4 regions of the Pseudomonas sp. LBUM1647 genome follow, and region 1 is predicted to be linked to each of the others. Evidence: predicted binding sites of a transcription regulator. Region 1 holds the regulator's gene; each other region holds the start of a gene.
The links. Region 1 encodes sigma-54, which starts transcription at its own class of promoters, with help from an activator protein. Its sites were predicted from a motif close to ANTGGCATNNANNTTGCTNT; they were not measured.
Positions count from the first base shown of each region.

Region 2: a site for sigma-54 is predicted at 3,060-3,079, ahead of ACA059_RS27165 (pilin). Genes of this name have one in related genera too.
Region 3: a site for sigma-54 is predicted at 3,768-3,787, ahead of flgB (flagellar basal body rod protein FlgB). Genes of this name have one in related genera too.
Region 4: a site for sigma-54 is predicted at 3,859-3,878, ahead of glnA (glutamate--ammonia ligase). Genes of this name have one in related genera too.

Region 1 is NZ_CP166809.1:1,032,091-1,039,450, forward strand. Features, by position in the region: gene ACA059_RS04530 (ZIP family metal transporter) at 1-415, shown strand, start outside; gene ACA059_RS04535 (HPr family phosphocarrier protein) at 424-699, opposite strand; gene rapZ (RNase adapter RapZ) at 715-1,572, opposite strand; gene ptsN (PTS IIA-like nitrogen regulatory protein PtsN) at 1,575-2,039, opposite strand; gene hpf (ribosome hibernation-promoting factor, HPF/YfiA family) at 2,052-2,360, opposite strand; gene ACA059_RS04555 (RNA polymerase factor sigma-54) at 2,435-3,928, opposite strand; gene lptB (LPS export ABC transporter ATP-binding protein) at 4,113-4,838, opposite strand; gene lptA (lipopolysaccharide transport periplasmic protein LptA) at 4,838-5,386, opposite strand; gene lptC (LPS export ABC transporter periplasmic protein LptC) at 5,373-5,945, opposite strand; gene ACA059_RS04575 (KdsC family phosphatase) at 5,953-6,477, opposite strand; gene ACA059_RS04580 (KpsF/GutQ family sugar-phosphate isomerase) at 6,477-7,360, opposite strand, start outside.
Region 2 is NZ_CP166809.1:5,884,620-5,891,979, forward strand. Features, by position in the region: gene ACA059_RS27150 (DUF748 domain-containing protein) at 1-1,402, shown strand, start outside; gene ACA059_RS27155 (DUF2845 domain-containing protein) at 1,402-1,698, shown strand; gene ACA059_RS27160 (BON domain-containing protein) at 1,932-2,285, opposite strand; gene ACA059_RS27165 (pilin) at 2,603-3,013, opposite strand; gene pilB (type IV-A pilus assembly ATPase PilB) at 3,239-4,939, shown strand; gene ACA059_RS27175 (type II secretion system F family protein) at 4,942-6,159, shown strand; gene ACA059_RS27180 (prepilin peptidase) at 6,161-7,033, shown strand; gene coaE (dephospho-CoA kinase) at 7,030-7,360, shown strand, end outside.
Region 3 is NZ_CP166809.1:1,596,434-1,603,793, forward strand. Features, by position in the region: gene ACA059_RS07180 (flagella synthesis protein FlgN) at 1-249, opposite strand, end outside; gene flgM (flagellar biosynthesis anti-sigma factor FlgM) at 298-624, opposite strand; gene flgA (flagellar basal body P-ring formation chaperone FlgA) at 775-1,536, opposite strand; gene ACA059_RS07195 (chemotaxis protein CheV) at 1,619-2,551, shown strand; gene cheR (protein-glutamate O-methyltransferase CheR) at 2,598-3,425, shown strand; gene flgB (flagellar basal body rod protein FlgB) at 3,829-4,236, shown strand; gene flgC (flagellar basal body rod protein FlgC) at 4,240-4,683, shown strand; gene flgD (flagellar hook assembly protein FlgD) at 4,699-5,421, shown strand; gene flgE (flagellar hook protein FlgE) at 5,453-6,778, shown strand; gene ACA059_RS07225 (ribonucleoside-diphosphate reductase subunit alpha) at 7,022-7,360, opposite strand, start outside.
Region 4 is NZ_CP166809.1:342,543-349,902, reverse strand. Features, by position in the region: gene typA (translational GTPase TypA) at 230-2,050, opposite strand; gene thiI (tRNA uracil 4-sulfurtransferase ThiI) at 2,190-3,644, opposite strand; gene glnA (glutamate--ammonia ligase) at 3,975-5,381, shown strand; gene ACA059_RS01590 (DUF4124 domain-containing protein) at 5,682-6,191, shown strand; gene ACA059_RS01585 (DUF4124 domain-containing protein) at 6,188-6,808, shown strand; gene glnL (nitrogen regulation protein NR(II)) at 7,039-7,360, shown strand, end outside.

The DNA of each region.
Region 1 (7,360 bases):
GTTTGCGATCATTGCCCACAACATCCCCGAAGGCATGGCGGTCGGTGTGTCGGCGGGGGGTGGCATGCCCGACGCCAATAGCCTGGCCATGGGCATCGCCTTGCAGGATGTGCCGGAAGGTCTGGTGATCGCGCTGGTTTTGGCCGGGGCAGGGATGTCGCGGGTCAAGGCGTTCCTGATTGGTGCTGCGTCAGGTCTGGTCGAGCCGGTCTTCGCGTTGTTGTGCGCCTGGCTAGTGAGCCTGGCCGAATTGTTGTTGCCCTTGGGGTTGGCACTGGCGGCCGGCGCAATGTTGCTGGTAGTCACCCATGAAGTCATTCCCGAGTCGCGCCGCAATGGTCACGACAAGCTTGCAAGTCTTGGGTTGCTTATCGGGTTTTGCTTGATGATGGTGATGGATACTGCGCTCGCCTAGGCGAGTGCTTAACCGCCTTCGCCGAAGTAGTCCTTGATCAAATCCACCAAAGCCTGCAAGGCTTCGTCAGCCTGCTCACCTTCGGTACTCAGGTGAATTATTGTTCCCTTGCCGGCAGCGAGCATCATCATGGCCATGATGCTTTTTCCGTCTACCATGGACTCGGGAGTACGTCCGACCCGGATTGTGCAATCCTTGAACTCACCGGCGACGCCGACGAACTTCGCAGAAGCGCGGGCATGCAGGCCCAGCTTGTTGATGATTTCAATTTCCAGAGCAGGCATCGCGGTGTGAATCCTTTAGCTGAGGTCGCGGTGGCGGACCTGGACGTTCTTCAGGGTTTTTTGCAGGGCGTGGCCCAGACGCTCGGTCAGGTAGACGGAGCGGTGATGGCCGCCGGTGCAGCCAATGGCAATGGTGACATAAGCGCGGTTGCTGGCGGCAAAGCGGGGCAGCCACTTGAACAAGTAGGTGGAGATGTCCTGGAACATCTCTTCGACGTCCGGCTGTGCCGCCAGGTACTCGGCAACTGGTTGGTCGAGCCCGGATTGATCGCGCAACTCTGGCTTCCAGTAAGGGTTCGGAAGGCAGCGCACGTCGAACACCAGATCAGCGTCCACCGGCATGCCACGCTTGAAGCCGAAAGACTCCACCAAGAACGCCGTACCGGGTTCCGGCTGGTTCAGCAGGCGCAGCTTGATGGTATCTCGCAGCTGATACAGGTTCAGGTTGGTGGTGTTTACTTTGAGATCGGCGAGGTCGGCAATCGGTCCGAGCAGGGCGGTCTCATCGTTGATGGCCTCGGCCAGCGAGCGATTGGCATTGCTCAGCGGGTGACGACGGCGGGTTTCCGAGAAACGTTTGAGCAAAGTTTCTTCGTCGGCGTCCAGATAAAGCACATCACACTGGATATGCCGGCTGCGCACTTCTTCCAGTAGTTCGGGAAACCGCGACAAGTGACTCGGCAAGTTACGCGCATCGATGGATACGGCAACCAGCGGTTGTGCCAGCTCGGTGTGAATCAACGCGCGTTCGGCCAGTTCCGGCAACAGACCGGCGGGCAGGTTGTCGATGCAGTAGTAGCCGTTGTCCTCGAGAACATCGAGTGCGGTACTTTTACCTGAGCCGGAGCGGCCACTGACGATGATCAAGCGCATGATTAATGACCGTTTTGCTCGTCCAGGACAACCTGATACAAGGCTTCATTGCTCGGGGCGCTGCGCAGTTTTTCGCGCACTTCCTTGCGGTCGAGCATGCTGGCGATCTGGCGCAGTAACTCCAGGTGCGCATCGGTAGCGGCTTCCGGGACCAGCAGAACGAACAGCAGGTCAACTGGGGCGCCGTCGATGGCGTCGAAATCGATGGGTGCATCAAGGTGCATCAGGGCACTGATGGGCGAGGTGCAGCCCTTCAAGCGGCAGTGTGGAATGGCGATGCCGTTGCCAAAACCGGTTGAGCCGAGTTTTTCACGGGCAATCAGAGCCTCGAAGACATCTTGCATCTCCAGATCCGGCACTTCTTTGTGGATAAGGTTGGCAATTTGTTCGAGGGCTTTCTTTTTACTGCCGCCCGGCACGTTCACGAGGGAACGGCCGGGGGTCAGGATGCTTTCAAGTCGGATCATGGGTTGGGAGTGTTAACGACCGGTCGCGCCCTGGAGGAGGCTTTGGGTCTTTTCCTTATGCTTTTTGAGTTGTTTATCCAGCTTGTCGGTCAGTGCGTCGATCGCCGCGTACATATCGGTATGCTCCGCGTTTGCGACCACTTCATTGCCGGGAATATGCAGCGTGGCTTCGATTTTCTGCTTGAGCTTTTCGACCGTCATCGTGACCTGCACGTTGGTGATCTTGTCGAAATGCCTCTCTAATCGTTCGAGTTTTTCGCCGATGTAGGTGCGAAGAGGTTCGGTCACTTCCAGTTGGTGTCCACTGATGTTGACTTGCATACAGCTTCTCCTTCGTTGCCAGTGCATAAAGCGGCAGGCAGAAATGCCTGCCACTGGAACGCTGTGGCGTGGCTCTACATCAACCGCTTGCGTTCGCTCGAAGGCGCGATCCCGAGGGATTCGCGGTACTTGGCGACGGTGCGGCGAGCCACCTGAATGCCTTGTGCCTCCAGTAAACCAGCGATCTTGCTGTCACTCAACGGCTTTTTCTGATTTTCCGCGGCAACCAGTTTTTTGATGATCGCGCGGATCGCCGTGGACGAGCATTCACCGCCCTCGGAGGTGCTGACGTGGCTGGAGAAAAAGTATTTCAGTTCATATATGCCCCGGGGGGTATGCATGAATTTCTGCGTGGTCACCCGTGAAATCGTCGACTCGTGCATGCCCACCGCTTCGGCGATGTCATGCAGGACCAGCGGTTTCATGGCTTCGTCGCCGTATTCAAGAAAGCCGCGCTGATGCTCGACGATCTGAGTAGCTACTTTCATCAGGGTTTCGTTGCGGCTTTGCAGGCTCTTGATGAACCAGCGGGCCTCTTGCAACTGATTGCGCATGAAGGTGTTGTCGGCGCTGGTGTCGGCGCGGCGCACGAAACCGGCGTATTGAGCGTTGACCCGCAGTCGTGGCACGGATTCCTGGTTCAGCTCCACCAGCCAGCGCTCGTTGTCCTTGCGTACGATCACGTCGGGAACGACGTATTCGGCTTCGCTGGACTCGATTTGCGAGCCTGGGCGCGGGTTGAGGCTCTGCACCAGTTCAATCACTTGGCGCAGTTCGTCTTCCTTGAGCTTCATGCGACGCATCAGCTGGCTGTAATCGCGGCTGCCGAGCAGGTCGATGTAATCGGTGACCAGGCGTTTGGCCTCGACCAGCCAAGGCGTCTTGGCGGGCAACTGGCGCAATTGCAGCAGCAGGCATTCGCCCAGGTTGCGGGCGCCGATGCCAGCGGGTTCGAATTGCTGGATGCGGTGCAGGACGGCTTCGATTTCGTCCAGTTCGATGTCCAGTTCCGGGTCGAAGGCTTCGAGAATCTCCTCGAGGGTTTCATCCAGGTAGCCCTGATTGTTGATACAGTCGATCAGGGTCACGGCGATCAGGCGATCGGTGTCGGACATCGGGGCCAGGTTCAGTTGCCACAGCAGGTGGCTTTGCAGGCTTTCGCCGGCCGATGTCCGGGTGGTGAAGTCCCACTCGTCGTCATCGTTGCTCGGCAGGCTGCTGGCGCTGGTCTGGTAGACGTCTTCCCACGCGGTATCGACGGGCAGTTCGTTGGGGATGCGCTCGTTCCAGTCGCCTTCCTCGAGGTTATCAACCGTCGGGGCGGTTTCCTGGTAGGAGGGCTCCTGAATGTCAGCGTTGGGTTGCTGTTCGGCTTTGTCGGCCAAGGGGTCGGCGTTATCGAAGTCGTCGCCTTCTTCCTGGCGTTCGAGCATCGGATTGGACTCCAGGGCCTCCTGGATTTCCTGTTGCAGGTCCAGGGTCGACAATTGGAGCAGGCGGATGGCCTGTTGCAGCTGCGGTGTCATCGTCAGCTGCTGGCCCATTCTCAAGACTAGCGATGGTTTCATGGCAGGGGCTTAACACCTTATTCGCCGGCGCACATGCGCCATCCACTACAGGGCGCCGGAGCGCCAAACATAAGCAAATTATATGCCCGAAACTGCAGCGTTTGCCTAGAGCGCTGTAACAATAAAAAAATGTTGATTTTTTATCGAGACAAGCGCCCGAGCAACCAGCCAGACACCTCAGTGCTTACAGGCGGAACTCATGGCCCAGATACACTTCCTTGACCAAGTCGTTGGCCAGGATGGTGGCAGAGTCACCTTCGGCGATCAGCTGGCCATCGTTGACGATGTAGGCGGTTTCGCAGATATCCAGGGTTTCACGGACGTTGTGGTCAGTGATCAGCACGCCAATGCCCTTGGCCTTGAGGTGATAGATGATCTGTTTGATGTCGCCCACCGAAATCGGGTCCACGCCGGCGAACGGTTCGTCGAGCAGGATGAATTTCGGGTTGGTAGCCAGTGCTCGAGCGATTTCCACACGGCGGCGTTCACCACCGGACAGGCTCATCCCGAGGTTGTCGCGGATGTGGCTGATGTGGAATTCCTGCAGCAGGCTTTCCAGCTCTTTGCGACGACCGGCCTTGTCGAGTTCCTTGCGGGTCTCGAGGATCGCCATGATGTTGTCGGCTACCGAGAGTTTGCGGAAGATCGATGCTTCTTGCGGAAGATAGCCGATACCGGCCTTCGCACGACCGTGCATAGGCTGGTGGCTGACATCCAGGTCATCAATCAGTACGCGGCCCTGATCGGCCTGTACCAGGCCAACAATCATGTAGAAACAGGTGGTCTTGCCGGCGCCGTTGGGACCCAGCAGGCCGACGATCTGACCGCTGTCGATCGACAGGCTGACGTCACGCACGACCTGGCGGCTCTTGTAGCTCTTGGCCAGATGCTGAGCTTTCAGAGTTGCCATTACTGGGCCTTTTTCGTGTCGTTTTTCGGCTTCGGCTGGATCACCATATCGATACGCGGACGCGCCTCGGTGACCTTGCTGCCCGTAGCGCGCCCGGCGCTCGCAAGCTTTTTCTCGGTGTCGTAGACGATTTTTTCGCCTTGGGTGACGTTGTTGTCCTTGTCGACAACTTTTGCCTTGTCGATCAGCACGACGCGGTTTTGCGAGGCGTGGTACTGAATAGTCACACCCCAGCCCTGAACAGGCTTAGTGTCGCCAGCCGTCTGCATCTGCTCGAAGTAGGCCAGATTGCCCACCGAAGTCACCACGTCGATGTCGCCGGCCGGGGTACGGGTGATGGTCACAGTATTGCCTTTAACAATCATCGAGCCCTGGGTAATGATCACGTCACCTTTATAGGTGGCAATACCATTCTTGTCGTCCAGTTGGGCATCGTCGGCCTGGATGCGGATAGGCTGCTCTTGATCGTTCGGCAGAGCCCAGGCGCTCACGCTTCCCAGTGCTGCGCTCAGACCGAGCAAAATAGGGAGGGTTTTAACGAGCCTCATACTGTCCTCTTACGTTCGATAGCAGGTGTATCCTGCTTTCTTTCAAATACGCTTTCATTCCCTTGCCAGTCGACACACCACCAGCGCCGTCGATTCTAACGGGTTGCTCGGTCTGCGCATATTGCTGCTGCGGGAACACTGTCATGCGGGTGGTGGTAATCAGGGTCTTGCGGTTTTTCTCGTCGAAGCGCGTGATGCGCACCGAGTCAATCAGTTCGACCTGAGTGCCGTCGGGATTCACTTCGCCGTGCTCGCTCTGGACATGCCACGGAAACTCGGTGCCGCGGAACATGTTCAGGTCGGGATTGGTCAGCAGCGTCACTTCGGTAGCTTTCAGGTGTTCAACCTTGTCGGACGTCATTTCGTATTGCAGTTTGCCGTCCGGCAGGTACTGCACGCTGTGGGCGTTGATCGCGTAATAGTCGATCGCGGTTTCATCGATCTTTGCCACCGGCTGATCGAGGAAGCGTTCCGGGCTGATGTTCCAGTAGCCGACCGCGGCGAATATCGCTGCGATGCAACCGAACACCAGGAATTTGCGAATCTTTTTGCTCAGCATAGTTGGCTCACAGGTACGCGGCGTTTGCCGCATCAAGGCGGCCCTGCGCGCGCAGGATCAATTCGCAGAATTCGCGAGCGGCACCCTCGCCACCGCGGGCCTGGGTGATGCCGTGGGCGTGTTCACGGACGAAACTGGCGGCGTTTGCCACCGCCATGCCCAGGCCGACGCGGCGAATCACCGGCAGGTCCGGCAGGTCGTCGCCGAGATAGGCGACTTGTTCATAGCTTAGGTTGAGTTGGGCAAGAAGCTCGTCGAGCACCACCAGTTTGTCTTCGCGCCCCTGGTACACGTGTGGAATACCGAGGTTCTTCGCTCGTCGCTCGACCACCGGGGTCTTGCGGCCGCTGATGATAGCGGTCTGCACGCCGGCTGCCATCAACATCTTGATGCCTTGGCCGTCGAGGGTGTTGAACGTCTTGAATTCGCTGCCGTCTTCGAGGAAGTACAGGCGTCCGTCAGTCAGTACGCCATCGACGTCAAAAACCGCCAGTTTGATGCTCTTGCCGCGTTGCAGCAGGTCGGTGCTCATCACATTACTCCTGCACGCAGCAGATCGGACAGGTTGAAGGCGCCGATCGGACGGTCCTCCTTGTCCACCACTACCAGCGCGTTGATTCGATGGTCTTCCATGATTTTCAGGGCTTCGGCTGCCAGCATATCGGCCCGGGCGGTCTTGCCGTGGACGGTCATGACCTCGTCGATGGTCGTATGGTGAATGTCGATGGTCCGGTCAAGGGTGCGGCGCAAGTCGCCGTCGGTGAAGATCCCGGCCAGTTTGCCATCGGCCTCCACAATCGCGGTCATGCCCAGGCCCTTGCGGGTCATTTCCATCAAGGCGTCCTTGAGTAGCGTGCCACGTTGCACCTGGGGCAGTTCTGCACCGGCGTGCATGACGGTTTCCACTTTCAGCAGCAGGCGTCGGCCAAGCGCGCCGCCGGGGTGGGAAAAGGCGAAATCTTCAGCGGTAAAACCGCGGGCTTCCAGCAGCGCAACGGCCAGGGCGTCGCCCATGACCAGCGCGGCGGTGGTCGACGAGGTCGGTGCCAGGTTGAGCGGACAGGCTTCGTGCTCGACGTGCACGTTGAGGTTGACCTCGGCAGCCTTCGCCAGCGGTGAATCAGGGTTGCCGGTCATGCTGATCAATTGAATGCCCAGGCGCTTGATCAGCGGCAGCAGGGTGACGATTTCATTGGTGGAGCCGGAGTTCGACAGCGCCAGGATGATGTCGTCGCGGGTGATCATGCCCATGTCGCCGTGGCTGGCTTCGGCCGGGTGCACGAAAAAAGCCGTGGTGCCGGTACTGGCCAGGGTGGCGGCGATCTTGTTGCCGATGTGCCCCGATTTGCCCATGCCGACCACGACCACGCGCCCTTTGCTGGCCAGAATCATCTCGCAAGCGCGTACGAAATCTG
Region 2 (7,360 bases), 2.0 Mb from region 1:
GCAGCAGTTGGTGCTCGAAGGCCTGAATTATCAGCACGGCGACAGCCTGTCGATCGACAAGGTCAACCTGTTCCAGCCTTATGCGCGCTTCATGATCAACGATGACCGCACCACCAACATCGACGACCTGCTGATTCCGCAACCGCCGGACTCCGGCGCCAAAACGGCTGCTGCCAAACCTGCCGGCAAGGAAAAACCGCTGGGCATCCACATTGGCGGCATTGCCATCAATGACGGCTCGGCCAACTTCGCCGACTTCAGCCTGACCCCGAATTTCGCCACAGCCGTTCAACAGCTCAATGGGCAAATTGGCACCATCGACAGTCGTCAGGCGAAACCGGCCAGTGTCGATATCAAAGGCAAGGTCGACCGCTATGCACCGGTCACCATCAAGGGCTCGGTCAACCCGTTCGACCCGATGGCCAGCCTCGACATCGCCACCAGTTTCAAACGAGTTGAACTGACCACGCTCACCCCCTACTCCGGCAAGTTCGCCGGCTACCGCATCCGCAAGGGCCGGCTCAATCTCGACCTGCATTACATGATCACCAAGGGCCAGCTCAAGGCCGAAAACAAAGTGGTGGTCGAGCAGTTGCAACTGGGTGAGAAAGTCGACAGTCCGGACGCCGTGAGCCTGCCGCTGAAACTGGCCATTGCGTTGCTCAAGGACGTCGACGGCAAGATTTCCATTGAACTGCCGGTGACCGGAGATCTGAACAACCCGCAGTTCAGCATCATGCCGATTGTCTGGCAGACCTTGCGCAACCTGATCGTCAAAGCCGCCGCCGCACCGTTCAAAATGATTGGCGGGCTGGTCAGTGGCGGTGGTTCGGAAGATTTGGGCACTGTGTCGTTTGCCCCGGGTTCAAGCGACCTGAGCAAGGAGGCCGAGGGTTCGCTGGTCAAACTGTCCCAGGCCCTCAAGGAACGTCCGGCCCTGCGCCTGGAAATCGAAGGCACGGCTGCTGCAAGCAGCGATGGCCCGCTGATCGCCGAGCAACGTCTGGAGCGGGAATACCAGTACAACTACTACAAAACGCTCCAGCGCCGCGGTGACAAGGTCCCGGCTAAGGCTTCATTGCTGCAAGTACCGGATAACGAAAAAGGTCCACTGCTGGAAGGGATCTACCGCACGCGCCTAAAAACGCAGCCACCCGCCGAATGGAAGGATCTTGGCAAGGAAGAACGCACGGTAAAAATGCGCGAAGGCGTGATCAAGTTCTGGAGTTCCAGCGACGTGCTGTTGCGTGAGTTGGGTCAGGAGCGCGCCAGCAGCATCAAGGACTATCTGGTCGACAAGGGTCAGTTGGCCGATGACCGCGTGTACTTCATCGACGCTAACCTCGGCGAAGCGCAAAGTGACGGTCGAGTGGTTACGCCGCTGCATCTGGACGCCGAGTGATGGGCGCGAAATGGCTGATGAGCCTGGCCCTGGCGATGGCCGCCAGTCAGGCCTCGGCAGCCGATACCCTGCGCTGCGGCAGTCAATTGGTCAGTGTTGGAGACAGGTCCAGTGAAGTGCTGCAGAAATGTGGTGAACCGGTCAGCCGCGATCTGTTGGGCTACAAGCGCAGCGCCAACCGACGGGAAGAGTTTCAAGTCGAGGAATGGACCTACGGGCCCAACGGCGGGATGTACCAGTACCTGCGTTTTGAAGGTAATCGATTGAAGCAGATCACCAGCAAGCGCGGTAACTGAAAATCAAAAGATCGCAGCCTCCGGCAGCTCCTACAGTGGAATGTGTACACCCTGTAGGAGCTGCCGGAGGCTGCGATCTTTTGCGTTTGCCAAATAGAACAGGCCCCGACACGAATGCCGGGGCCTGTAATGGCCACATCCTTATGGCCTTCGCATGAACTCTCCAGAGGCGGCAGACGTATTGCTCGGCCCGCCTGTCGCGCCTTCTCCCAGTCCAGGCGAGAAGCCTTGCCTTACTCGGCTTTCAGGCCGTCAGCGGAGACCGCTTTGACGCCTTTGATTTTCTTGGTGATGGCCACAGCAGTGGCTTTCTGAGCGTCTGTCACCGAAACGGTGGATGACAGGGATACAACACCTTTGTTGGTTTCGACTTTGATGTCGGTACCAGGAATGCCTTTTTCTGTCACCAAGTCACTTTTGACTTTGGTAGTGATCCAAGTATCGGAAGTAGCTTCCGTGGCCTTGGTCATTTCACCCGCCGCCAGAGTCATCGGGGCTTGGGTGGTGGTGGTCTGTGCAAATGCAGCGTTGGCCAGGGTCAGGGTCAGCGCGGTAGCAGTAGCGGCAGCGATAGCGAACTTCTTCATACGAGTAACTCCTGTTTTTCATAAAGTCTGCTGCGTGTCTTGTCAGCAGGGTTACCAGAGATATTGCGAACGCTGTGCCAACTTTGAGACAGGCGACAAACCCTTATAAATCAGCACCTTATAAAAACAGAGGATTTTCGAAATCATGCAAAATGCAAGACTTCGAAATTTTGTACATGCAAGTTGCGGGTTTTAGCACAGGCCTAAGGCCATGAATTGTCGGGGGTTTTTTGATTATTTGAATCGTTCCCCAATTAACGAACAAAAAAATGCCCCGCGTCGTGAAAGGCGGGGCATGGGACAGACTTGGCAATCGATCAGACGCCGGGGCAACCAGTAGGCGAGTACTCTTTGAGTACTGTCGAGGCGCAGGTCCAGCCACCGGCAAGCGTGCGCGAAAGCGTGATGGTCTTGCCGAGCACCTGACCTGGTGCATTGAGGATCGCACAGCCAATAGTGCCAACACCGGAAGAGGCGGTACCCGAGGCCGTAATCGTGCAATTGCCTGTGGTCACCTTGCCGCCGATCAGAGCGAGGGTGGGGTTAGTACCTTGATTCATAATGTCTTCGAAGGGGACCTTCAGTGCCGATATTTCAGCAAGACCGGCGGTTACCTTCGCCCGCGCTTGATACTTCGAATACTGCGGCAGCGCAACCGTCGCCAGAATCCCGATGATCGCCACCACGATCAACAGTTCGATCAGGGTAAAACCTTTTTGAGTATTCATAGACAAGCTCCATGCATGAGTCGAAATCTCATGATCTGAACTAGCCACAGCACAGCTCATGCCAAGCCCTTCGTCCCCTGATATAGGGGCATGAGGCCAACACAACGCCCTTCCCTACCCCCAGAATCCGCACTATCTGACACTTTATGTCACCTGAACGCCGCTGGTTTGGTTCCTCCGCTTGACTAGGCTATAAGTCATGAACTGTCTGCGTCCGGTATCCCAATGAATGACATCGCCCTTAGCGGTTTGGCCAAGCAATTGGTCCTGGCCGAGCTGCTCACTGACAAAAGCGCGCAACAGGCGTATCAGCAAGCCCTACGCAATCGCATCTCCCTGGTCACTTACCTGGTGCAGAGCAAACTGGTGCAAAGCCGCCAAGTGGCCGAGATTGCCTCGGAACACTTTGGCATGGCCTTGCTGGACCTCAACTGCCTGAACAAGGAGACCCAGCCCAAGGGTCTGGTCAGCGAGAAGCTGATCCGTCAGCACCACGCCCTGCCCCTATGGCGGCGCGGCAACAAGTTGTTCGTGGGCGTTTCCGACCCGACCAATCATCAAGCCATCAATGACATCCAGTTCAGCACCGGGCTGAATACCGAAGCCATCCTGGTGGAGGACGACAAGCTCAGCGACGCCATCGAGAAATTCTTCGATACCCAAGGCACCGGCCTGGAAGACATGGCCGACGTTGACCTCGATGGCGTGGACATCGAGTCGATCGATGACAACAAACAAGACGCCATCGCCGGCCAGGATGCCGATGACGCGCCCGTGGTGCGCTTCGTCCACAAGATGTTGCTGGACGCGATCAAAAGCGGCTCTTCCGACTTGCATTTCGAACCCTACGAAAAAACCTACCGTGTGCGGATGCGCACCGACGGTATTTTGCGTGAAGTCGCCAAGCCACCAATTCACCTGGCCAATCGCATCGCAGCGCGGCTGAAAGTCATGGCCAGCCTCGACATCTCCGAACGGCGCCGGCCCCAGGACGGGCGGATCAAGATGCGCCTGTCCAAGAGCAAATCCATCGACTTCCGGGTTAACACCCTGCCGACCCTATGGGGCGAGAAAGTGGTGATCCGGATCCTCGACCCGTCCAGCGCTCAAATGGGCATCGACGCCCTCGGCTATGAGCCCGACCAGAAAGACCTGTACATGGCCGCCCTCAAGCAGCCGCAGGGGATGATTCTGGTGACCGGGCCGACCGGCTCGGGCAAGACTGTGTCGCTCTACACCGGGCTGAACATTCTCAACACCGTGGACATCAACATCTCCACCGCCGAAGACCCGGTGGAGATCAACATGGAAGGCATCAACCAGGTCAACGTCAATCCCAAGCAGGGAATGGACTTCGCCCAAGCGCTGCGCTCGTTTCTGCGTCAGGACCCGGACGTGATCATGGTCGGCGAGATCCGCGACCTCGAAACCGCCGAAATCGCCATCAAAGCCGCCCAGACCGGTCACCTGGTGCTGTCGACCCTGCACACCAACAGCGCCGCCGAAACCCTGACTCGCCTGCACAACATGGGCATCCCGGGTTTCAACATTGCCACCTCGATCAGCCTGATCATTGCCCAGCGCCTGGCACGCAAGTTGTGCAGCCATTGCAAGAAGCCCATCGAGATTCCCCGGGAAGCGCTGATCAAGGAAGGCTTCCCCGAGGAACGCATCGGCTCATTCACGATCTATGAGCCTGTCGGTTGCGATCAGTGCAACGGCGGTTACAAAGGACGAGTCGGGATTTATGAAGTGGTGAAGAACACACAGGACCTGCAACGGCTGATCATGGCCGAAGGCAATTCACTGGAAATCGAAAGTCAGATGCGTAAAGACGGCTTCAACGACCTGCGCACGTCAGGCCTGCTCAAGTCCATGCAAGGCATCACCAGCCTTGAAGAAATCAACCGGGTCACCAAGGACTGAATATGGCGGTCAAAGCAGCAAAAATCAGCGTCTACGCCTGGGAAGGCACAGACCGCAAAGGCACCAAAATGACGGGCGAGTTGAGCGGTCAGAATCCCGCGTTGATCAAGGCCCAATTGCGCAAGCAGGGCATCAACCCCGGCAAGGTACGCAAGAAGTCCACCTCGATTTTCAACCTGGGCAAGCGCATCAAGGCCCAGGACATCGCTCTGTTCACCCGGCAGATGGCGACCATGATGAAGGCCGGCGTACCGCTGTTGCAGTCCTTCGACATCATCGGTGAAGGCTTTGATAACCCGGCCATGCGCACACTGGTTGACGAGGTGAAACAGGAAGTCGCGGCGGGTAACAGCTTCGCCGCTTCCCTGCGTAAAAAGCCCCAATACTTCGATGAGCTCTACTGCAACCTGGTCGATGCCGGCGAGCAGGCCGGTGCCCTCGATACCCTGCTGGAGAGAGTGGCGACCTATAAGGAAAAGAGCGAAAGCCTCAAAGCCAAGATCAAGAAAGCGATGACCTACCCGCTGGCGGTGGTGTTCATCGCGATCATTGTGAGCGCGATTCTGCTGGTCAAGGTGGTGCCGCAATTCAAGTCGGTGTTCGAAGGGTTTGGCGCCGAATTGCCGGCTTTCACTGTGATGGTCATTGGCTTGTCGGAGTTCATGCAGGCGTGGTGGTGGATGTTGCTCGGCCTGCTGATCGCGCTGATCTTCGGCGTGCGCCACGCCTTTAAAACGTCGCAGGGCTTTCGGGACCGGATGGACACCTGGTTATTGAAATTGCCGTTGGTTGGCACGCTGATGTACAAGTCTGCCGTGGCCCGTTACGCCCGCACACTGTCGACCACCTTCGCCGCCGGGGTGCCGCTGGTGGAAGCCCTGGAGTCGGTGGCCGGCGCGACTGGCAACATCGTATTCAAGCGTGCAGTGCTGCGTATCAAGCAGGACGTATCCACCGGTATGCAGCTGAATTTTTCCATGCGCACCTCCGGCATCTTTCCCAACATGGCGATTCAGATGGCAGCCATTGGCGAAGAATCCGGCGCGCTGGACGACATGCTCGACAAAGTCGCGAGTTTCTACGAGGACGAAGTGGACAACATGGTTGATAACCTCACCAGCCTGATGGAGCCGTTCATCATGGTGGTGCTGGGTGTTATCGTCGGTGGCCTGGTGGTTGCGATGTACCTGCCCATCTTCCAGCTCGGCTCAGCGATCTGACATGCCCTTGAACGATATTCTGAGCCTCCACCCGTTGACCTTCGTGATCGCAGCCATGTTGGTCGGCCTGCTGATTGGCAGCTTTCTCAACGTGGTGGTCTGGCGCCTGCCAAAAATGCTGGACCGCGAATGGCGTGAGGAGGCTCGTGAAGTGTTGGGCTTGCCAGGCGAAACACCGCTGCCGACCTTCAACCTGATCCTGCCCCACTCCCAGTGCCCACATTGCGGCCATCGAATCCGCGCCTGGGAAAACATTCCGGTACTCAGCTATCTGTTTTTACGGGGTCGATGCTCGAACTGCACGGCAGCCATCAGCAAACGCTACCCGTTGACCGAACTGGCCTGTGGTCTGCTCTCGGCGTTCATCGCCTGGCATTTCGGTTTCGGCTGGCAGGCCTGCATGGCGCTGCTCCTGAGTTGGGGGTTGCTGACCATGAGCCTGATCGACGCCGAGCACCAACTGCTGCCGGATGTGCTGGTGCTGCCGCTGATATGGCTGGGGCTGATCGTCAACAGCTTCGCCCTGTTCGTGCCATTGCATGACGCATTGTGGGGCGCGGTGGCCGGCTATATGGCGCTGTGGTCAGTGTTCTGGCTGTTCAAGCTGATCACCGGCAAGGACGGCATGGGCCACGGTGATTTCAAGCTGTTAGCGATGTTCGGCGCCTGGGGTGGCGGGCAGATCCTGCCACTGACCATCCTGTTATCGTCGATGGTGGGCGCCGTTGTCGGCGTGATTTTGCTGCGTTTGCGCAACGCGAAAACCTCCACGCCGATCCCCTTCGGACCCTTTCTGGCAATTGCCGGCTGGATTGCCTTGCTCTGGGGTGGTCAAATAACCGACTTCTATTGGCAGTTTGTCGGTTTGAAATGAATACCCCTGTGGAAAAACCCTGGATTCTCGGCCTGACCGGCGGCATCGGCAGCGGCAAAAGCGCGGCTGCCCAGCACTTCATCGACCTGGGCGTGCACGTGGTGGACGCCGATCACGCGGCGCGTTGGGTGGTAGAGCCGGGGCGCCCGGCGCTGGCCAGGATCGCCGAACACTTCGGCCCCGGCGTATTGCAAGCCGACGGGCAGCTGGATCGCGCGGCGTTGCGCAAACTGATCTTCGAAGTACCGGAGGAACGCCGCTGGCTCGAAGCGTTGCTGCATCCGTTGATCGCCAAGGAAATCGCCGATCATCTGGCCAAGGCACAAT
Region 3 (7,360 bases), 560 kb from region 1:
CGAATGGCTGGCAAGTTGCTCCAGTCCATCGCGATTGGTCGGCAGGTTGAGGCTGGCGAGGATTTCACTGCGCTTGCGGCCATGCTGATCGAGCAAAATGATCAATGCCTGTTTCTGCGCCAGAATCTCTTCGAGCAGTGGCATGTCGCGACCGTGCAAGGCGAGGGACTCGGTTTGCAGTAACTCCAGCAAGTGCTGTGCTGGAGCGAAATCGTCGGTGATCAGTTGCAGTAAATTAGTGTCGTGCATGGCTGGCCTTGGGTTTTAAGCGTCCAAAAGCCTGGCGCAGGCCTTGGCCTAGCGCTGGGCTTCGAAGTTGAGCAGTTTGCTGGCTACACGGTTGCTGTCGACTTTGTAGCTGCCATCGGCAATCGCTGCTTTCAACTCGGCCACGCGGGCGTTGTCGACGGCAGGCTGATCGCGCAGCTTGTCAGTGACCTTCTGCAACTGTTGAGCCTCATTGCTGAGATGTACCGATTCCCCGCTTTTGACGGTACTGGCCTGTTCGGCCGGGGTATTCAGCGGCGTGGATTTGCCGGCTTCGGCGGTTTCCTTTGCTGCGCTGGTACGTGTACTACCGGTAAGTGACGAGGAACTGTTCAAACGGCTGAAATCGATGACCATGACAAAAAACCTCTGGGTATTTGGACGCTTGCCATGTTTTCGGCCATACCCGGAAAAACTTTAGGCCCAATTATCAATGAGCTTGCGCGCGTCAGCGCTTGCCCTGCATAGGGCACAGTCTAGGGAACAGTCGAGCGGCGCGCCAGTGTTCTACATGGCCACTTCCACCTGGCCGGGTGCGGTGACTTGCGCCTTGATGACCCGCTGGGAGTTGAGGTTTTTCACCCGAATCTGTTCGCGCAAGCCGCCGTTGGACAGCGCTTCACCCGGCATGCGCACGCTCAGCGTTCCACTGCGGGCGGTAATCACCACCTGGTCGCCCTTGCTGATGACTTCTGCCTGTTCAATGTGCACCAGGGTCATGACCTGGTCGGCGACCATTGGTCGGGTAAGCTTCTGCCCAATCGCCTGGTCGACGGAAGTCAGGTAACCCTGGCTGATCAGACTGATGTCACGCTCGCGCAGGGTCACATCCTGGGGCTCGACGATACCGGCGCGTCGCAGCGGGCGGGTGGTGGTCACAATGTCGCGAAACAGGCGCACTTGAGCGGGTACGAAGACCGTCCAGGGCGACGCGCCCTCGCAGCGCACCTTGACCGTAACCCGGCCCAGCGGCGTGGCCGGGCTCTCCAGGGACGCTGTCAATTCCTTGTCGCACATGGGCATGCGCAGCCGCGGATCAAGCTGCTTGACCTCGATCTCGTAGCGGCCTTCCGTTTGACTGGTCGCCAGATAGTCTTCTACGGTGAATTCAAGAAAGCCCTGAGTGACGCCGATAAGCATGTCAGGCAAGGTAACCGCGTCAGCAAGGGCAGGGCAGCCAGCGTTGAACAGGCAGACGGCCGACACCACGCAAAGCAATTTGCGGGCGTTTGATGTCAGGCGTCGGAAAAATGTCGGTTCTGTGTTCATAAGAGTTAAAAAGCAAGCGCCGTGCCGTTTAGTGATGAATGCGCGTCGCAACACACTTAAGCGTTGGTGTAGGAGTCTGTGCATGGCTGGTGTAATGGATGCGGTAAACCAGCGCACGCAACTGGTAGGGCAGAATCGCCTTGAGCTGTTGTTGTTCCGTCTCGACGGCCAGCAGCTGTATGGGATCAACGTGTTCAAGGTTCGGGAGGTGCTGCAATGCCCGAAACTGACGCTGATGCCAAAATCCAGTCCTGTCGTGTGCGGTGTGGCAAATATTCGGGGGGCGACCATTCCGATTCTTGATCTGGCCATGGCGACCGGTTCCGGTGCGCTGAAAGATCAAAGCAATCCCTTCGTGATCATCACGGAGTACAACACCAAGACCCAGGGTTTCCTGGTGCGGTCGGTGGAACGCATCGTCAACATGAATTGGGAGGAGATTCATCCGCCACCCAAGGGCACGGGACGCGATCATTACCTGACGGCTGTGACTCGGGTCGACAATCAGTTAGTCGAAATCATCGACGTCGAGAAAGTGCTGGCAGAAGTGGCGCCGACACCGGAAGCGATTTCCGTTGGCGTGGTGGATGTCGAAACCCAGCACAAGGCGCTCTCTTTGCGAGTACTGACGGTCGATGACTCGTCGGTGGCGCGCAAGCAAGTGAGCCGTTGCCTTCAAACGGTCGGTGTCGAAGTGGTGGCGTTGAACGACGGTCGGCAAGCGCTGGATTACCTGCGCAAGCTGGTCGACGAGGGCAAGAAGCCGGAAGAAGAGTTCCTGATGATGATTTCCGACATCGAGATGCCGGAGATGGACGGGTACACCCTCACGGCCGAGATCCGCAACGACCCTCGCATGCAAAAGCTTCACATCATCCTGCATACTTCGTTGTCGGGTGTATTCAATCAGGCGATGGTCAAGAAGGTCGGTGCCGATGACTTCCTTGCCAAATTCCGTCCTGATGACCTGGCATCCCGGGTAGTCAACCGGATCAAAGCAGCAGACATCAGCTAGGGGCCTTCTGCCCCTAACGGTTAATACGATTTAAGAGGCGGCATCTTTGTCTACGGGTAATTTGGATTTCGAACAGTTCCGGGTCTTCCTGGAAAAAGCCTGTGGCATTTTGCTCGGTGAAAACAAGCAGTACCTGGTCTCGAGCCGTCTCAACAAACTGATGGAACAGCAAGGCATCAAGTCCTTGGGTGAGCTGGTCCAGCGCATCCAGACCCAGCCGCGCAGCGGTTTGCGCGAGATGGTGGTGGATGCCATGACCACCAACGAAACCCTGTGGTTTCGTGATACCTATCCGTTTGAAGTCTTGAAGAACAAGGTGCTGCCCGCAGCGATCAAGGCCGCCCCTGGCCAGCGTCTGCGGATCTGGTCGGCGGCCTGTTCGTCGGGTCAGGAACCCTATTCGCTGTCGATGTCGATCGATGAGTTCGAGCGCGTGAACATGGGCCAGTTGAAGATGGGCGTGCAGATCGTTGCCACCGACCTGTCCGGCACCATGCTGACCAACTGCAAGACCGGCGAGTACGACAGCCTGGCCATCGGCCGTGGCCTGTCGCCCGAGCGCCTTCAACGTTATTTCGACCCGAAAGGGCCGGGACGCTGGGCCATCAAGGCGCCGATCAAGAGCCGGGTGGAGTTTCGCTCGTTCAACCTGCTGGACAGCTACGCGAGTCTCGGCAAGTTCGACATCGTGTTCTGCCGCAACGTACTGATCTACTTCTCCGCCGAGGTGAAGAAGGACATCCTGTTGCGCATTCACAGCACGTTGAAGCCGGGCGGTTATCTGTTCCTCGGTGCTTCCGAGGCACTGAACGGTTTGCCGGATCATTACCAGATGGTCCAGTGCAGCCCGGGGATCATTTACCAGGCGAAGTGATTCGTTGGCGTCATCAAAAAAAAGGGAGTCCTCAGGGGCTCCCGTTTTTTTTGCCAGCTCATTCCTCAAACCCACCGCCCATTCCCTGTAGGAGCGAGCCCCGTGGCGAGGGGATTTATCCCCGTTGGGCTGCGAAGCGGCCCCGGCATTTCAAAGTAAAACCGCGTTTACGACTGCTTCGCAGCCGAACGGGGATAAATCCCCTCGCCACGGGGTCAGGTGGTGTTCTACAGACCGTGTAAAGCGGCAGAAAAGCGGCAGGCGGCGGAAATCGGTTGCCGCTTTTCTGGCATTGCCACATTGCCACTGCCCGCAAAGCCCCGGTTTACGGCCTTTTTTTCAATTGGCACGACGCTTGCTATGTCCATGTTACGAAAAATCAGGTCACCCGAAGGTTTCCGACATGAGCATCAGCTTCGATAAAGCGCTCGGTATCCACGAACAAGCCCTGGGCTTCCGCGCTCAGCGTGCCGAAGTCCTGGCCAACAACATCGCCAACGCCGACACCCCGAACTACAAGGCTCGGGATCTGGACTTCTCCAAAGTGCTCGCCGCACAGAACGAGAAGACCAAGAGCGGATCTTTCGCCTTGAACATGACCAACAGCCGTCATATCGAAGCCGAAGGCCTGGGCAATGGCGACGAGTCGCTGATGTATCGCACGCCGATGCAACCGTCGATCGACCAGAACACCGTGGACGCCCAGCTGGAACAGTCGAACTACGCGGAAAACGCGGTCAACTTCCAGGCCAGCTTCACCCTGCTCAACAGCAAATTCAAAGGGCTGGTGTCAGCCCTTCGTGGAGAGTAAGTCATGTCTCTAGCCAGTGTTTTCAACATTGCCGGTAGCGGCATGAGTGCCCAGACCACTCGCTTGAACACCGTCGCCAGTAACATCGCCAACGCCGAGACCGTCTCGTCGAGCATCGACCAGACCTACCGTGCACGGCACCCGGTATTCGCCACCATGTTCCAGGGCGGTCAGAGCGGCGGCAGCGATTCGCTGTTCCAGAACCAGGACGCGGCCGGTCAAGGCGTGCAAGTGCTGGGCGTGGTCGAAGACCAGAGCAACCTTGAGGCGCGCTACGAGCCGAACCATCCGGCGGCCGACGCCAAGGGCTACGTCTACTACCCGAACGTCAACGTGGTGGAAGAAATGGCTGACATGATTTCCGCGAGCCGTTCGTTCCAGACCAACGCCGAAATGATGAATACCGCCAAAACCATGATGCAGAAGGTCCTGACCCTCGGTCAGTGATAAGGGGCGACTCAGATGAGTGTTACCGATACCACCAGTGGTTTGAGCCTCAAGGACATCCTGGCCAACTCCTCGATCAAGACCAACACCAGTGCCGACGGCCTGGCGGCGGCAACGAACAGCGCCACCGGCAAAAAGGCCCTGGGCAAGGACGCGTTCATGCAGTTGCTGGTGACGCAACTGAAAAACCAGAATCCGCTGGAACCGCAGGACAACGGCGAGTTCGTCGCCCAGTTGGCCCAGTTCAGTAGCCTGGAAGGCATCACCACGCTCAACGATACCGTCAGTGGCCTGGCAAGCAATTACAACTCGTCCCAGGCATTGCAGGCATCGTCGCTGGTCGGGCGTTCGGTTATTGCACCGGGCGACAAGTCGGTGGTCGATACCTCCAAGAGTTTCAGCGGCACCATTGCCGTACCGGCGTCGGTGGACCCGGTCAAGGTCAAGATCACCGATGCCGATGGCAAGGTTGTCCGCACCATCGACCTGGGCAGCGAGGTCGCCGGTACTTCCACTTTCATCTGGGACGGCAAAAACGATGCAGGCGAAGTGGCCAAGGCGGGTACCTATACCTTCGGCGCTACGGCGACCTACGACGGCAAGGCGACCTCGCTGGTGACGTACCTGCCGGCCACCGTCAACAGCGTGACCATCAGCCAGACGGGCGGCGAGTTGATGCTCAACCTGGCCGGGGCCGGCAGCATCGCCCTGTCCAAAGTACAAACTATTGGTATGTAGAGCCGACTAACACGGCACAAAGGAGTGGAATATGTCTTTCAATATCGGCCTTAGCGGTCTCTATGCAGCCAACAAACAACTGGACGTGACCGGCAACAACATCGCCAACGTCGCGACCACCGGTTTCAAATCGTCCCGTGCGGAATTCGAAGACGTTTACTCGGCTACCAAGCTGGGTTCCGGCAGCAAAACCATCGGTAACGGTGTGCGCCTGGCCAACGTTTCCCAGCAGTTCACTCAGGGCGACGTCAACAACACCGGCAACGTGCTGGACATGGGTATCAACGGTTCCGGCTTCTTCGTGCTGAGCGAGAACGGTTCGATGTCCTACACCCGTGCCGGTACGTTTAAGGTCGACAAGGACGGTTACGTCACCAATAGCGATGGGTCTGCGCGTCTGCAGGGTTATGGCGTGGATGCCAATGGCAAGATCCTCAATGGCGTTTTGACTGACCTGCGCATCGATACTTCGAACCTGGCGCCAAAAAACACCTCCACGGTTTCGTCGACGATCAACCTGAACTCCACAGCTCCCATCATCAACCAGACTACCAATCCGTTTGACCCGTCCAAGGAAGCGTCCTTCACCAAGCAGTTCAGTACCCCGATTTACGATACCCAGGGTAACCAGCACATCATGGATCAATTCATGGTCAAGACGGGTGACAACACCTGGAAGACCTACACCCTGATCGAGGGTCGCAACCCGGATGGCAGCGATCCTACTCTTGCCGCTTCCCTTCCAGTCGCTTCAACCATGAACTTCGACAGCTCCGGCAAGCTGACTTCGGTCACCACACCGGTTGTTCCAGCGACCGTTCCGCCATCCGTGACAACCAGCCCTGACCTGAAGGTCACCGGCTGGATTCCGGGTACCGTGACCAATGGCACGTTCAAGGCCAACGGCGCTGCCTCCGGCGTCATTACGGTCTCCATGGACAAAACCACGCAGTACAACGCTGACACCGCGCGTTCGATTCCTTCGCAGAACGGCTACGCCACTGGCCAGATCACCAACCTGACCATCGACACCAGCGGTGTCATGCTGGCCAACTTCAGCAACAGCCAGACCAAGCCCATCGGCCAGATCTCGCTCGCCAGCTTCACCAACGAACAAGGTTTGCAACCGGTAGGCGGCACCAGTTGGAAAGAAACCTATTCGTCGGGTATCCCGGGCTACGATGCGCCGAACACCGGTACCTTGGGCGAGATCCACTCCAACTCCCTGGAAGAGTCCAACGTCAACCTGACCAATGAACTGGTCGACCTGATCAAGGCGCAGAGCAACTACCAGGCGAACGCCAAGACTATCTCGACTCAGAGCACCATCATGCAGACCATCATTCAGATGACCTGATGCGGGTTGGCTGAAAGCGCTGCACAAAGAGCCCCTCAATCGAGGGGCTTTTTTTGTGGGCTGGATAAAGATCAAAAGATCGCAGCCTCGTTGCACTCGACAGCTCCTACAGGTGAACGCGGTTTTATGTAGGAGCTGTCGAGTGTAACGAGGCTGCGATCTTTTGATCCTGCTTCCTCGGAGGCAAAAGAAAACCCCCGACAATCCAGAGGACTGTCGGGGGTTTCGGGTTACCGGCTCAGCTTATTGGCAAGCTTCGCAATCCGGCTCGTCGATGGCGCAAGCCTTCGGCACTGGAGCAGGGCCGGCAGGTGCTGCCAGGACCGAATCTTCACCGTGGTTGCCGCCGCTGGAAACAGCGTTCAGCTTGCCGGTGTTGATAGTCGACTTCTCGGTGCTGGTCGCGGCCAGGGCACGGAGGTAGTAAGTGGTTTTCAGACCACGGTACCAGGCCATGCGGTAGGTCACGTCCAGCTTCTTGCCCGATGCGCCAGCAATGTACAGGTTCAGCGATTGAGCCTGGTCGATCCACTTCTGACGACGGCTTGCCGCGTCAACGATCCACTTGGTGTCCACTTCGAA
Region 4 (7,360 bases), 690 kb from region 1:
CGCGAAGCGGCCCCAAGCTTGCAGCCCCGTTTTGTCTGACACACCGCATGCAATGGTTTTACGACTGCTGCGCAGCCGGACGGGGATAAATCCCCTCGCCACATAACGCAGCCTCGCTGGAGCTCGACAGCTGCTACAGAGACGAACGAGTCGCTACAGCCAGACAAACAAAAACGCCCCCGACCTTGCGGTCGGGGGCGTTTTTTTTAGCAGCTAACTAAGTCGAAACTCAGTTACCGGCTTTCTTGGCAGCGCGGGTACGCTCGCTTTCGCCCAGGATCTTCTTACGAAGACGGATGGACTTAGGAGTGACTTCGCACAGTTCGTCTTCTTGCACGAACTCAAGAGCTTGTTCCAGGGTGAAACGGATAGGCGGAACCAAAGCGATGGTTTCGTCTTTACCCGAGGCACGCATGTTGTCGAGCTTCTTGCCTTTGGTTGGGTTGACGCCCAGGTCGTTGTCGCGGCTGTTGATGCCGACGATTTGACCTTCGTACACGTCTTCACCGTGACCCAGGAACAGTTTGCCGCGAGCTTGCAGGGTTTCCAGCGAGTAAGTCAGAGCCTTACCGGTAGCAACCGAAACCAGCACGCCGTTCTGACGGCCGGACATGTCGCCGGACTTCATCACGTCGTAACGGTCGAAGATCGAGGTCAGGATGCCTGCACCGGAGGTCAGGGTCAGGAACTCGTTACGGAAACCGATCAAGCCACGAGCCGGGATGTTGTACTCAAGGCGCACACGGCCCTTGCCATCCGGAACCATGTTGGTCAGGTCGCCCTTACGGATACCGATCTGTTCCATGATCGAACCTTGCGATTCTTCTGGCAGGTCGATGGTCACGTTTTCGTACGGTTCGTGCTTGACGCCGTCAACCATGCGGATGATCACTTCCGGACGACCAACACCCATTTCGAAGCCTTCGCGACGCATGGTTTCGATCAGCACCGAGAGGTGCAGCTCACCACGGCCGGAGACTTTGAACTTGTCGGCGGTGTCGCCTTCTTCAACGCGCAGGGCAACGTTGTAGAGCAGTTCTTTGTCCAGACGCTCTTTGATGTTACGGCTGGTGACGAACTTGCCTTCACGACCGCAGAACGGCGAGTCGTTAACCTGGAAGGTCATGGAAACGGTTGGTTCGTCAACGGTCAGCGGCTTCATCGCTTCGACGTTCAGTGGGTCGCACAGAGTGTCGGAGATGAACAGCTGGTCGAAGCCGCTGATGCAGACGATGTCGCCGGCAGCTGCTTCGTCAACGTCGATACGGTGCAGACCGTGGTGACCCATCAGCTTCAAGATACGACCGTTACGGCGCTTGCCGTCGGCGTCGATAGCCACAACTTGAGTGTTCGGCTTGACGCGACCACGGGCGATACGGCCAACGCCGATAACACCCAGGAAGCTGTTGTAGTCCAGTGCCGAGATTTGCATCTGGAACGGACCGTCACGGTCAACTTTTGGAGCCGGTACGTGGTCAATGATCGCCTGGTACAGCGGGGTCATGTCTTCAGCCATGTCGGTGTGTTCCAGACCGGCAATGCCGTTCAGGGCCGAGGCGTAGACGACTTTGAAGTCCAGCTGTTCTTCGGTAGCACCCAGGTTGTCGAACAGGTCGAAGATCTGGTCCAGAACCCAGTCCGGACGCGCGCCTGGACGGTCAACCTTGTTGATGACCACGATTGGACGCAGGCCGGCTTCGAAAGCCTTCTTGGTCACGAAACGGGTTTGCGGCATAGGGCCGTCTTGAGCGTCAACCAGCAGCAGAACGGAGTCAACCATCGACATTACGCGTTCAACTTCGCCGCCGAAGTCGGCGTGGCCCGGGGTGTCCACGATGTTGATGTGGTGGCCGTTCCAGTTGATGGCGGTGTTTTTCGCCAGAATGGTAATACCGCGCTCTTTCTCCTGGTCGTTGGAGTCCATCACGCGCTCGTCGTTGAGCTCGTTGCGCTCCAGGGTGCCGGATTGACGCAAGAGTTTGTCTACCAGGGTGGTCTTACCATGGTCAACGTGAGCAATGATGGCGATGTTGCGTAGATTTTCGATCACTTGTGTATCTCGATCAGAGGATTCGGTGTGCTGACAAGTCTTGGCAGCGATTAACAGTAGAGTCCGGCAAAGCCGTTACAGCTTGACGGCGGCGTCGGGGGGCCGGTGACGCAGGCCACAGGCAAACAGCCCCGGGCACTTAGCTCGGTCGATAAACGCGCACATTGGCATGCCCCTCACTGAGCAAATGGTGGGCATGCAGGCGACTCATCACGCCTTTGTCGCAATACAGCAGGTACTGGCGAGTAGGGTCCAGTTCCTTGAAACGAGCGTTCAATGCATAAAACGGCATCGTTTGTACCTCAATGCCAACGAGGCCCAGCGGGTCGTCTTCAGCGGCATCCGGATGACGGATGTCGATGACGATCTGACCAGCCAGCGCTTCGCTGACTTCTTCGATCTGCAAGTCCTGGCCCAATTCGTCGATCACGCGATCGATCGGCACCAGTTTGGCGTTCTCGAGCGCACGCTCAAGTACTGCCATGTCGAACTGTTGTTCTTCGTACTCCACGCGTGGACGCTTGGCGTGGGTCTTGGGGTTCACCGAGATGACCCCGCAGTATTCCGGCATGTGCTTGGCGAAGTCGGCAGTACCGATTTCGTTGGCCAGGTCGATGATGTCCTGCTTGTGACTGGCGATCAGCGGACGCAAGACCAGCTTGTCGGTCACGCAGTCGATCACGGACAGGTTCGGCAGCGTCTGGCTCGACACCTGGGAAATCGCTTCGCCGGTGACCAGCGCATCGATCTCCAGCCGATCGGCAATACGGGAAGCAGCGCGCAACATCATACGCTTCAAAACTACGCCCATATGACTGTTATCGACTTTCCCGAGAATTTCTCCCAGTACTTCCTCGAACGGCACACTCACAAATAACACGCGTTGGGAGCTGCCGTACTTCTTCCAGATGAAGTGCGCGACTTCCATAACGCCCAGTTCATGGGCTCGTCCGCCCAGATTGAAGAAGCAGAAATGGCTCATCAGCCCGCGGCGCATGATCTGGTAAGCAGCAACAGTGGAATCGAAGCCGCCGGACATCAGCACAAGTGTCTGTTCCAGTGCACCCAGCGGATAACCGCCGATGCTGTTGTGCTGGTTGTGGATCACGAACAACCGTTTGTCGCGAATTTCGATGCGAACTTCGATTTCCGGCTCTTTCAGCGAGATTCCGGCGGCGCCGCACTGACGACGCAGTTGGCTGCCGACGTATTTCTCGACGTCCATCGAACTGAATTCATGCTTGCCGGCACGCTTGCAGCGCACCGAAAAAATCTTCCCCGCCAACGCATCACCAAAGTGCTGCTTGCACTTGGCGACGATGTCGTCGAAGTCGCCCAACGGGTATTCGTCGACCTGCAGGAAATGCGCGATGCCCGGCATGCAGCTCAGGCGCTCGGTCATCTCCTTCAGGGCTTTGGGCTCGGCCACGCGGGTTTCAAGCTCGAGATTGTCCCACACACCGTTCACCACCACAGCCGGGTCCAGGTCGCGGAGCACGGTACGGATGTTTTTGGCCAACTGGCGGATGAAACGCATCCGTACCGGGCGGCTCTTGATGGTGATCTCGGGGAAGACTTTTACGATTAGTTTCATGAAAACAGCGCGCGCTGGGCCAGCCGAAAAAGGGGGGCGCGGATTATAGCGGAAATTGCTCAAGGTTTAACCAGTTAATGTTCAGAAGGTTTTGCACGCACCAAAACAGGTCATTTGTTGAATTTAACGCTACATTACGGGGCGCGATTTTCAGTAATGCGCTGCTTTGTTCCTTTATAAGCGTGAAATTGGGGCAAAAAACCCATGGTGGGGCACTGGCATGCAATTTGCTCCCTTGTGAGGCAGGTTGCCTTGGCAGAGTATTCGCGCCGGCATCACCCACATTCTAAGGGCATCCACTACTAAGCCCGAAGCCACCCGGAGGACACTATGTCGAAGTCGGTTCAACTCATCAAAGATCATGACGTCAAGTGGATTGATCTGCGCTTCACGGACACCAAAGGCACTCAGCACCACGTGACCATGCCGGCTCGCGACGCGCTGGATGACGCTTTCTTTGAAGAAGGCAAAATGTTCGACGGTTCCTCCATCGCTGGCTGGAAAGGCATCGAAGCTTCCGACATGATCCTGCTGCCGGACGACAGCACTGCCGTTCTCGACCCGTTCACCGAAGACCCAACGCTGATCATCGTTTGCGATGTAATCGAGCCTTCGACCATGCAAGGCTACGATCGCGACCCACGTGCGATCGCCAAGCGTGCCGAGGAATACCTGAAGTCGACCGGTATCGGCGATACCGTTTTCGTTGGCCCGGAGCCTGAGTTCTTCATCTTCGATCAAGTGAAGTTCAAGTCCGACATCTCCGGCTCGATGTTCAAAATCTTCTCCGAACAAGGTTCGTGGATGTCCGACCAGGACATCGAAGGCGGCAACCATGGCCACCGCCCAGGTATCAAAGGTGGTTACTTCCCGGTTCCGCCGTTCGACCACGACCACGAAATCCGTACCTCCATGTGCAACGCCATGGAAGAAATGGGCCTGGTCATCGAAGTTCACCACCACGAAGTGGCGACTGCCGGTCAGAACGAAATCGGCGTGAAGTTCAACACCCTGGTAGCCAAGGCTGACGAAGTTCAGACCCTGAAGTACTGCGTACACAACGTGGCTGTCGCTTATGGCCGCACCGCAACCTTCATGCCTAAGCCTCTGTACGGCGACAACGGTTCGGGTATGCACGTCCACCTGTCCATCGCCAAAGATGGCAAGAACACCTTCGCTGGCGAAGGCTATGCCGGCCTGTCCGACACCGCCCTGTACTTCATCGGCGGCATCATCAAGCACGGTAAAGCACTGAACGGCTTCACCAACCCGTCGACCAACTCCTACAAGCGTCTGGTCCCAGGTTTCGAAGCTCCAGTAATGCTGGCCTACTCGGCTCGCAACCGTTCCGCTTCGATCCGTATTCCTTACGTGTCCAGCCCTCGCGCTCGCCGTATCGAAGCTCGCTTCCCGGATCCAGCAGCCAACCCGTACCTGGCCTTCGCTGCCCTGGTAATGGCCGGCCTGGACGGTATCCAGAACAAGATCCACCCTGGCGACGCAGCTGACAAAAACCTGTACGACCTGCCGCCTGAAGAGGCGAAAGAGATCCCACAAGTTTGCGGCAGCCTGAAAGAAGCCCTGGAAGAGCTGGACAAAGGTCGTGCGTTCCTGACCAAAGGCGGCGTTTTCAGCGACGACTTCATCGACGCTTACATCGCCCTGAAAAGCGAAGAAGAAATCAAAGTACGTACCTTTGTACACCCACTGGAATACGAGCTGTACTACAGCTGCTAATCCAGTAGCGCCTGCGCAAGCGGCGTGACAAAAAAGAGGCCTCCTTCGGGAGGCCTTTTTTATGCCCGGGATTCAGAGATTGGTGATGAACCCTGTGGGAGCGAGCCTGCTCGCGAAGGCGGGTGATCATTCAACATTGATATTGACTGACTTGGCGCTTTCGCGAGCAGGCTCGCTCCCACAGGGGGGTTGTGGTGTCTGGGAGATATTCGTTAAATCATGCCCAAATGTTAACAACTTGGGTCAACCACCGCCCCTGACCTATGCTGCAACCCAACGCCTTCGTTTCTGGTCGATTTTATGGGTCGTGGTTTTCTATTCATCCTGCTGCTGATCGCCTTGCCCGCCGCCGCGCAGATCTATAAGTACACCGACGCCGACGGCAACACCGCCTACAGCAATCAACCGCCCGATGGCGTGAAGGCTCAGCCGGTCGAATTGCCACCGCTGAACAGGGTTGAGCCCCAAGCCCCTTCTGCGCCACCTGTCGAAGCCACCCGCCGCGAACAGCCGCACAGCGCTTACGAGATGCTGGAGCTGACCAACTTACCCACTACCGAAGCGCTGCGTGCCAACAACGGCACTTTCACCGTCAATGTGCTGATCAAACCCCGCCTGCAAGGCCCACATTTGTTCAGGCTGGTGCTGGACGATCAACCTTACGGCCAGCCGAGCAACGTGCCGATCCTGCAACTGGTCAATATTGATCGCGGCACGCACAGCCTCGCGGTGCAGGTGATCGACGGGGAAAACATCGTTCAACAAAGTCCCTCCGTGACGTTCACCGTACAACGGGTGCATAAGCCGTGAGGCTGTGGCTGCTGATCACCTGCTTGATAGCCCTGCCGGTGACGGCCGAGGTTTTCACCTACGTCGACGCCCAGGGCAATCGGGTCTACACCGACCAGCCAGGCTCCCGCAACGCCAAGCGCGTGCCGCTGGCGCCGAGTAACCGCATGTCCGCCAACCCTGGCGGCGCAGCACCGGTGATGACTGGAAAGAAGCCCGAAACAAAACCACTGTTTCACTACGACATGCTGAGAGTCCTGGTGCCAGAGCCAGACACCACGGTGCGCAGCAGTGCTGGCGAGATTATCGTCAGCGTCACCAGCGAACCCGGCCTGCAACGCGGTCACCGCTACCGATTGCTACTCGACGGCCAACCTACCGCAGCGCCCGGCCTGAGCCCGGTGTTCGCCCTGAGCAACATCGATCGCGGCAGCCATAACCTCTCCGTGGAAATTCTTGACGAGCAAGGCCGCACGGTCGAGCGCACAGCCAACCAGCCGTTCCACATGCTGCGCATCTCCCTCGCGCAGAAACGCCAGGTCAAACCCTGCGCCCTCCCCGATTACGGTCAACGGCCGGAATGCCCGCTCAAAGACAAACCCGTAGAAGAAAAAAATCCCTTCCTGCGCTTCTTTTAACACCGCTCAGGTTTGCGCACTATATTGGTGCAATTGGTTGCACCGTACTCACATCCCATCCCATTTTGGTTCGAAAGTACCCGTCAAAGCTGGCAGAACGCCACGCAAACGAGCGTCAAACGCCTGTTTCAGGCCTTAAACGCTTCTTTTCGGAGCCTTGGTTTGGTTTTTGCATTTTCCTCGTAAACGCGCGTTATTCATGCGCATGCCCTGCTCCAAAAGAGGTCCTGATGACCATTAGCGACGCACTACACCGCTTGCTACTCGACAACCTGACCACCGCCACCATCTTGCTCGACGCCGAACTGCGCCTCGAGTACATGAACCCGGCAGCGGAGATGCTCCTGGCCATCAGCGGTCAGCGTAGCCATGGGCAGTTCATCAGCGAGTTGTTCACCGAATCCACCGAAGCGCTGAACTCCCTGCGCCAGGCGGTCGAGCAGGCCCACCCGTTCACCAAGCGCGAAGCGATGCTCACCGCCCTCACCGGCCAGACCCTGACCGTTGACTACGCGGTAACACCGATCCTCAGCAACGGCGACACGATGCTGC